2 linked regions of the Prochlorococcus marinus CUG1415 genome follow. The protein of the gene in region 1 interacts with the protein of each later gene in a pairwise test. Links are inferred from orthologs where the notes say so. Each region holds a gene or a part of one and is shown in the gene's direction. Other genes may lie near its edges.

Region 1 (4,953 bases):
GAAAACTAAAACTGTGACTACAACAAAGAAAAGAAGAGTTTTTCCCTTTACAGCTGTAATTGGTCAGGAAGAAATGAAATTAGCTCTCTTGTTAAATGTTATTGATCCAAGAATTGGAGGAGTGATGATAATGGGTGATAGAGGGACAGGGAAGTCTACTACAATTAGGGCCTTGGCTGATTTGTTGCCTGCAATAGACGTTGTTAAAGATGATCCATATAATAGTTCTCTAATTGACCCTGATTTGCAGAGTAAAGAAGTTTTGGAAAAACTTGTTCAAGGAGAAAATCTAGAAAGTATTCAAAAACAAGTACCTATGGTGGATTTACCTTTAGGGGCTACTGAAGACAGGCTTTGTGGAACTATAGATATAGAGAAGGCTTTGAGCGAAGGTGTTAAGGCATTTGAACCTGGATTATTGGCAAAAGCTAATAGGGGTTTACTATATGTTGATGAAGTCAATTTGCTAGATGATCATTTAGTAGATGTACTGTTAGATTCGGCTGCTTCCGGATGGAATACAGTTGAAAGGGAGGGAGTATCAGTTCGACACCCTGCTAGATTTGTCCTTATTGGTTCAGGGAATCCAGAAGAAGGTGAATTAAGACCTCAACTATTAGATAGGTTTGGAATGAGTGTTGAGGTTAAGACAGTTAGAGATGCTGAATTAAGAGTTCAGGTTGTAGATCAAAGAACTTCTTTTGACGATAATCCTGATGAGTTTTCATTGAGCGTTGAGAAACAACAGGATGAACTTCAACAAAAGGTTATTAAAGCACAAGAAATATTAAATTCTGTTCAAATGGACGATGACCTAAGATTGAATATTTCTGCAATCTGCGGAGAACTAGATGTTGATGGTTTACGTGGAGATATTGTTACAAATAGGTCGGCAAGGGCAATTGCAGCTTTTGAGGGCAGAACTGAAGTGCAAGAAGATGACATAGCAAGGGTTATTTCTTGTTCTTTAAGACACAGACTAAGAAAAGATCCCTTAGAACAAGTTGATTCAGGTGAAAGAGTTATTCAAGCTTTTTGTAAAGTATTTGATTTAGATGAAAAAGAAAATCTTTCAAAATTTCAATTGTCTGCAGAAGCTTAATTACAGTGAGAATAATTGGGATTGACCCTGGATTAGCTAGAGTTGGTTATGGAATTATTGAAATAGAAAATGAAAAAAAGATATTATTAGATTGTGGTGTCATTGAGACAGGTAAAGATAAAAAAGAAGAAGATAGACTTTATGAGATATTCAAAGATCTTAATGAATTAATAAATCATTGGAATCCAACATCAGCGGCGGTGGAAAAATTTTTCTTTTACAGATCAAGCACTACCATTAGTGTGGTGCAGGCTAGAGGCGTAATTATGATGGTATTGGCCTCAAAAAAAATTCATGTTAGTGAATATTCTCCTGCTCAGATAAAATTAACCATTGCTGGGTCTGGAAAAGCATCTAAGAAAGAAGTTCTTGATGCTGTTATGTATATCTTAGAACTTAAAAAACCTCCAAAACCTGATGATTCGGCAGATGCCTTGGCAATAGCTCTCACAAAACTAAATGAAGATGGCATCAACTGAAGATTCAATATGACTATTTCTAAAAAAAAGAAATTGGAGAGGCATACCTTTAGAAAACTTAGAGATGAGATTTCTCTAAATCAAAGAGAAAATGTAGAAAAGAATGTAAAATTATATGTTGATTCATTTATTAAGGAATATAAAAATATTGGTTACATAGCAATATATTGGCCTCTAAGAAATGAAGTAGATATTAGAAGTCTTAAGGAAAAATTTTCTTTAGCTTTGCCCAGATGTAAAGATAAAAATGAATTATTATTTTATCCATGGGATGAAGAACCTCTCACAAAAGATTCTGAGGGAATACTAAGTCCAAATAATTCTTTTTCATTAAGTTATAACCAGATAAGTATGATTCTTGTCCCATGTCTTTCTGTAGATAAAAATTTAACAAGATTAGGTTATGGAGGAGGTTATTTTGATAAATTAAGGAGAGATAATGATTGGAGAAATGTTCCATGCATTGGAGTGTTAACTTCCAATTGTGTAAGTACGATTCCATTAACCAGAGCTGATTGGGATATTCCTTTATCAGGGTTTATCACAGAAAAAGAAATATTTGTATAATAAGAGATCTACAAGTGATTTATTAATAGTTTTTTAAAAATGGAAAATCAGGAAAAATACAATAATTTATCAAGATTAGTAGAAAAGTTGAAGAAATCAGAAGATCCAAAAAGAAAATATGAATACATTTTGTGGTTAGGGAAAAAATTGAAAGAACCAGATAATGAAATCCTTGTTGAAGAAAATAAAGTTAAGGGATGCGTTTCAGAAGTTTTTGTTAAGGCAAATATTAAAGGTGGGAAATTATTTTGGGAAGGATATTCTGATGCCCTAATAACAAAGGGTTTATTAGCATTTTTAATTACTGGTTTAAATGAATTAACACCAAATGAGGTTGTTAAAATAGATAAGAAATTTATTGAAGATACTGGTTTGAGATCAAGCCTAACACCTTCTCGCTCAAATGGTTTTTTAAACATATTGTTGAAAATGCAGTCTCAAGCAAATGAATTTTTGTAGGCCTAATAATATAAAATTAAACTCAAAGTTAAAAGAAATAAAAAATGAGAAAATGCAAAATTGGGATTGTAGGTTTTGGAACTGTAGGTTCAGGGATTTATAAAATATTAAGTTCTGAAGTTGATTCACATCCAATTCTAAAAGAAATAGAAGTTGCAAAAATAGCAGTTAAAGATCTTAATAAAAAAAGGGATATTGAGCTAGATAATAATTTATTAACTGATGATCCATTTAAATTAATTAATGACCCCTCTATAGATGTAATTGTTGAAGTTATGGGTGGGGTTGATTTGGCGAAAGATATTATTCTGCAATCATTAAAATTAGGGAAATCTGTTGTTACAGCAAATAAAGCAGTCATTGCAAGATATGGAGAAGAAATATATAAAACTGCATCCCAAAAAGGAGTTTATATATTGTCAGAGGCCGCTGTTTGTGGGGGGATTCCTATAATTGAACCCTTAAAAAGATCATTAAAAAGTAACAGCATAAAAAAAATGGTTGGGATAATAAATGGTACAACAAATTTTATTCTTTCAAAGATGACAAATGAAAAAGCTGATTACAAGGAGACCTTAAAATTGGCACAAAGCCTTGGCTATGCAGAATTTGATCCAACTGCAGATGTTGAGGGCCATGATGCTGCTGATAAGATTTCAATTCTTAGTGAACTTGCATTTGGAGGGAAAATAAAAAGAGAGGAGATTCATTCTGAGGGAATTAGTAAAATTAATCTAAAGGATATCGAATATGCCAATAAATTAGGGTTTGAAATAAAACTTTTAGCGCTCTCCGAAAGGGGAAAAATTAATAGTAATGATTCTCTCGCTTTGAATATTTGGGTAGGACCTTCTTTGATTCCAAAATCTCATCCATTGGCAACAGTTAAAGGAGTAAACAATGCTTTATTGATAGAAGCTGATCCTCTTGGAGAGATAATGTTATATGGTCCAGGTGCAGGGAGTGGCCCAACTGCTGCCTCAGTAGTATCAGATATATTAAATCTGCATGCCGCCTCAGTTAAAAATAATAATTCAATCGATCCATTATTATCTTTTGATTTCTGGAGAAACTGTCATATCATAAGATCTTCACAAATAAATAAAAAAAATTACCTTAGAATTATTTGTCTTGATAGTCCAGGTGTCATAGGAAAGATTGGAGATATTTTTGGAAAGAATAATGTATCAATCGAATCAATTGTTCAACTTGATGCAAGTGAGGACAAAGCTGAAATTGTCGTTATTACTCATGAGGTGAATAATGGAGATTTTGAGAGGTCGAAAGATGAAATAAATTCGCTAAATGAAGTCAAAATTATTGCAAGTCAATTAAGTTGTATTTAAAAAAATAGTTTGCAAATTTCTTTATAGCTTGGTAAACCGAAGAAAGTAAGTGTTTGGTTTTAGCACCTTAATGATTCATTCAAAACTATTAGAAAATAATAATGAAAATAATAATGAAAATAATAATTTAATTTTTTCTGAAAACCTTTATAAAGGTGCTTGTGTAAAAATTAAAAATAGCAATAAGACTTTTCAAGTAATTGGTTTAAATATAGGTAAAGAAATTTGTTGGGTGAGAGAGTGGCCTTTTGCTTGTAACTCTAAAAAAACATTTGCTTTAGAAATAAGTCAAATATCCTTACAAATTATTTGCTCAAATAATTCTTCAGAAAAATTTAGTAATTATGAAATATGAATAAAAAAGTTGCTTTATCAATATTTATTATTTTAATTTCTTTTTTACAGAATTCTTGTGGCTCAAAAAGAATATCTAAAAAAATCATTGTAGCAAGTTCTGGAAAAATTGAATCTTTAGATCCAGCTAGAGCAAATACTCTTAAAGCAATTCAATTAATCAGTTCTCTAGGAGACACATTATATGAATTAAATTCTGATGGAGAATTAATCCCTGAATTGGCCTCGGGAATGCCAATTATTTCAAAGGATAGACTTCAAATAACTATCAATTTAAGAAAGAATGTTTTTTTTCACGATGGAACTGCATTTAACTCAAATGCTATGAAGTTTACCTTTGATAGATTTAAAAGAATTGGAACGATGAACTATATTTTAGGAAATAAGATTAAATCAATAGAAACGCCAAGTGAATATTCAGTCATAATAAATCTGAATAAACCATCAAGTTCTTTAAATGGTTTACTAACATCAGTAAATTTAACTCCAATATCTCCTACCTTTTACAAACAATATTCTGATAAGTTTCTAAATGAAAAATTCGTTGGTACTGGCAAGTATGTGCTGACCAGTTTTTCTAATGAAGTTCAATCAATTGATCCATATTTGAATTATTGGGGTGAAAAGCCCTTAAATAACGGCGTTA
Region 2 (4,036 bases), 910 kb from region 1 along the record:
AAACGAACATTGGAGTGACCTACTAAATCTTTCTTTAAGTTGTCCAAAAAATATCTTAGGCTTAAAAATAAACGGATCAAAAATCCCTCCTATTGAAATCTTTAGCCATGCATCAAGTAATTCTTTAAACGCAAAAACCCTAGTAATATTTTTAGAAAAAAATTGTAACATTGAATTGTTACAAGTAAATCTTGGTAAAGAAAACTCTTCATTATCTCAATCCACATTCATTTATTTAGAAGAAAATAGCTCCCTAAACCATGGTGTTGTTTCCTATGGTGAAGATAAATCACATCTATTAAATTCTCTCAATGTAATTCAACAAAAAAATAGCGAATACAACTTAGGGTCTTTACATTTTAAATTCAATTATGCAAGATTTGAAATTCGTATTGAACAATCTGCAGGAAACGCTAAAACCAATATCAAAGGTATGCAAATAACAAAAAACAATGAACAAATTGCTACTCATACAAAAATAGACTTTAATGGGCCAAATGGATTTTTAGACCAAATCAACAAATCACTTGCTGACGACAAATCACATGCTATATTTGACGGCTCAATAATTGTTCCCAAAATTGCCCAGAAAACTGATGCGTCGCAATTAAGCAGAAATTTACTTTTATCAAATCTCGCACAAATTGATACAAAACCTCAATTAGAAATAATTGCTGATGATGTCAAATGCAAACATGGAGCTACAATTGCACAATTAAATGATGAAGAACTTTTTTATATGCGTACAAGAGGTATTACGTTAAAAGAAGCAAGTAAACTACAATTAAGTTCTTACTTCCAAGAAATAATTTCATTTATTCCCATTTCAAAAGATAGATGGGATTTGCTTGATAAACTTTTAAATGAGAATTAATGGAAACGATTCAAAATTTCCCTGAAATAGCTAAGAAAGACTTTCCTCTTTTAAATAAGAACTTAAAAAGTAATGAGCAAATCATTTATTTAGACCATGCTGCAACAACCCAAAAACCAATACAAGTCTTAAAAAAAATTGATGAATATTATAGAAACTTTAATGCCAATGTACACAGAGGCGCACATCAATTAAGTGCAAAAGCAACAGAAGAATTTGAAAATGCAAGATATTTAATTAGCAAATATATAAAAGCGAATTCAACAAAAGAAATTATTTTTACAAGAAATGCTACTGAAGCAATCAATCTAGCGGCTAGATCATGGGGCGAATCTTCATTAAAAGAAAACGATGAGATTCTCTTATCAATAATGGAGCATCATAGCAATATTGTTCCATGGCAAATGGTTGCAGCAAAAAATAAATGCAAACTAAAATTTATAGGTATAGATAAAAATGGGAAATTAGATATAGACGATTTTAAATCAAAACTAACATCTAGAACTAAGCTTGTTAGCCTAGTACATGTTAGTAATACTCTAGGTTGCTGTAATCCAATCAAAGAGATAACTAAATTAGCTAAACAAAAAGGTTCTTTAGTTTTAATAGACGCATGTCAAAGTTTGGCGCATCAAAAACTAGATGTAATTGATCTTGAAATAGATTTCTTAGCGGGATCAGGGCATAAACTTTGCGGTCCTACAGGTATTGGTTTCCTCTGGTCAAGAAAAGAAATCCTAGAAAAGATTCCTCCACTCTTTGGAGGTGGCGAAATGATTCAAGATGTTTTTGAAGAGACAAGTACTTGGGCAGAGCTACCTCATAAATTTGAAGCTGGCACTCCAGCTATTGCAGAAGCAATAGGTCTTGCAGAAGCAATTAATTATATAAACACTATTGGATTGGATGAGATTCATGAATATGAAAAGACTATTACTAAATATTTATTTGAAAAATTAAATCAAATAGAAAATGTTGAAATTATAGGTCCATCGCCAGAGATAGATCCAGACAGAGCATCACTTGCCACCTTTTATATAAAAAATATACATTCAAACGATATTGCAGAAATTCTTGATTCAAAAGGAATTTGCATTAGAAGTGGGCATCATTGCTGTCAACCTCTTCACAGATACATTGGAATTAAATCAACAGCAAGAATTAGCATGAATTTCACAACCAATAAGGAAGAAATTGATATATTTGTAGAAAAATTAAAAGATACTATTGATTTTCTAAAAATCAATTCTTAAATATTCAAAGCATTTTTTAAAAAATCCTGAGATTTTTTCATTACTTCTTCTTTAGTTTCTATATATTTAAACCCATGCCCTTCATTTTCAAAAAAAATAACTTCTGAATATTTATTATTCCGAATCAAAATTTCTTGAATCTTTAAAGTTTGTTTATACGAAATAACTGTATCTTTTTTTCCATGAAACAATAAGATAGGTTTTTTTATTTTATTAATATGATTTATCGGCGATCTATTTATGTAATCATCATGATTTTTTGCATACTTTCCTAGCAAAGAATTTAAATAATCTTTTTCAAACCTATGAGTGTTGTAATACATATCCTTCAAATCAATAACAGGATATTTACAAATTGCAGCTGTAAAAATAGACCCATATAATAAACTATTCAGGGCAGTGAACCCACCAGCACTATTACCAGAAATTACTACTTTCTCACTATCAACTAGATTTGATTTAGTTAATTCAAGAGCTAGTGCTTTGCAATCATAAGAATCAACAATACCCCACTTATAATTCAACCTCTCTCTATATGCTTTGCCAAATCCTGATGATCCTCCATAATTAACTTCAGCAACAAAAAATCCCTTCGAGGTCCAATATTGAACTTCAGAATTATATGATCCATCAAAAAATGAAGTTGGTCCACTGTGAGCTCTAACAAGTAGCGGTGGCTTTCTACAATTGTCAACAAGGGGTTTATAAAGAAAAGAATGAGTAGATTGGTCTTCAAAACCTTTAAACCAAAATGATTCAGGTTTGGAACAATCTTTTATATGATCAATATGTATCTGCTCAGAAAAATTTGGTAAAAATTTTTCTGCAAAATCAATTTCAAGTACAATTCCCAAAAAATCATATCCATAACCTCTTAAAAGAACTTTATTTCGAAAAACACTGAAATCACTGATTGAGGTAAAAGGAGTAGAAAATTCTTTAACTAATACAAGATCTTTATATTGTTCCACTATTAAACTATTTCCTTTTTTGGCTACACAAAATAAGTTTTTTATAGTCCCCGAAAACAATGTAATTCCTGAGACCCATTGTGGTACTCCATATTCAATCAAATTTCTCTCTACTCTTTTCTTAATAAAAATATTCTCAATTTCACTTACATCTAAAAACAATAAGTTCCACCATCCAGAACTATCTTCAGAACATACTAAAAGTGTTTCACTTATCCAATAAGGTTGAAAAAAAGAAACATTTTTATTGGCATTGATCAGCTTATTTGAGAATTTTTTTATTTTTTTTATCTCTCCATCTAAATCTATTTGAGCAAAATACAGATCATTTTTCTCCCAGGGCATGTATGGAGAATCCCACTCGACCCATGAAAGTAAGGTAGCAGAAGTATTAGAAGATAATTCTCCAGCGAAATTTTTAAATTTTTTTATTCGGTAAATATCTTGTTTAGTTTTTTTTAAGTTCAAAGAAAATAAATAATCTCTATTATTTATTTCACAAATGCCATACAAAAAATTTTTCTCAGAAATAACAAATCCAGAATCGAAATTTCCTGCTACTGCTTTAGAAAGTTGCCTCGGTTCTTGAACTGACTCAAGATATTTGTTTTCAATTCTATATTTTATTCCTGCTTCTTTAAAAATTTGAAACCATACTGCTTTTGAAGACTGATCTATCCATATCAAATAAAAATTCTTTTTAAAATCAATACATTTATAAGATTTACCCCCATATCCATGAAAATTACTTTTAATATTATGTTTTTTACCAGTTAATTTTTGAGGAAATGCATATTTCTCGTTAAATGGTCTAGCAAAAATAGCATTTTGATGTTGATCTTCATCAACATCATCGATCCAAAAAATAGTATCTCTAACAATAGTTAATTCCTTAAAATCTTTTTTCTTAGAGTCTTTTTGGCTAACTTTTGCTTTAA

What was found.
Region 2: the proteins of HA143_RS05755 (region 1) and HA143_RS00425 interact in binary tests that used the Escherichia coli proteins (3 or more experiments, as listed by UniProt). The link is inferred for Prochlorococcus marinus CUG1415 from one-to-one orthologs.

What each region holds. Positions count from the first base shown.
Region 1 is NZ_JAAORL010000001.1:993,826-998,778, reverse strand. Bases 1,019-3,897 are described here. They hold HA143_RS05755 (SufE family protein), read left to right. Parts: upstream 1,019-2,187; coding sequence 2,188-2,607; downstream 2,608-3,897. Other genes in these bases: HA143_RS05750 (homoserine dehydrogenase), read left to right, coding at 2,652-3,897; HA143_RS05760 (5-formyltetrahydrofolate cyclo-ligase), read left to right, coding at 1,591-2,148; ruvC (crossover junction endodeoxyribonuclease RuvC), read left to right, coding at 1,108-1,581; bchI (magnesium chelatase ATPase subunit I), read left to right, coding at 1,019-1,102. In the rest of the region: more of bchI, read left to right, coding at 14-1,018; more of HA143_RS05750, read left to right, coding at 3,898-3,953; HA143_RS05745 (hypothetical protein), read left to right, coding at 4,024-4,308; HA143_RS05740 (ABC transporter substrate-binding protein), read left to right, coding at 4,305-4,953. UniProt on the Escherichia coli protein: Participates in cysteine desulfuration mediated by SufS. Cysteine desulfuration mobilizes sulfur from L-cysteine to yield L-alanine and constitutes an essential step in sulfur metabolism for biosynthesis of a variety of sulfur-containing biomolecules.
Region 2 is NZ_JAAORL010000001.1:81,625-85,660, reverse strand. Bases 1-3,000 are described here. They hold HA143_RS00425 (aminotransferase class V-fold PLP-dependent enzyme), read left to right. Parts: upstream 1-873; coding sequence 874-2,127; downstream 2,128-3,000. Other genes in these bases: HA143_RS00420 (alpha/beta hydrolase family protein), read right to left, coding at 2,124-3,000; HA143_RS00430 (SufD family Fe-S cluster assembly protein), read left to right, coding at 1-874. In the rest of the region: more of HA143_RS00420, read right to left, coding at 3,001-4,036. UniProt on the Escherichia coli protein: Cysteine desulfurases mobilize the sulfur from L-cysteine to yield L-alanine, an essential step in sulfur metabolism for biosynthesis of a variety of sulfur-containing biomolecules.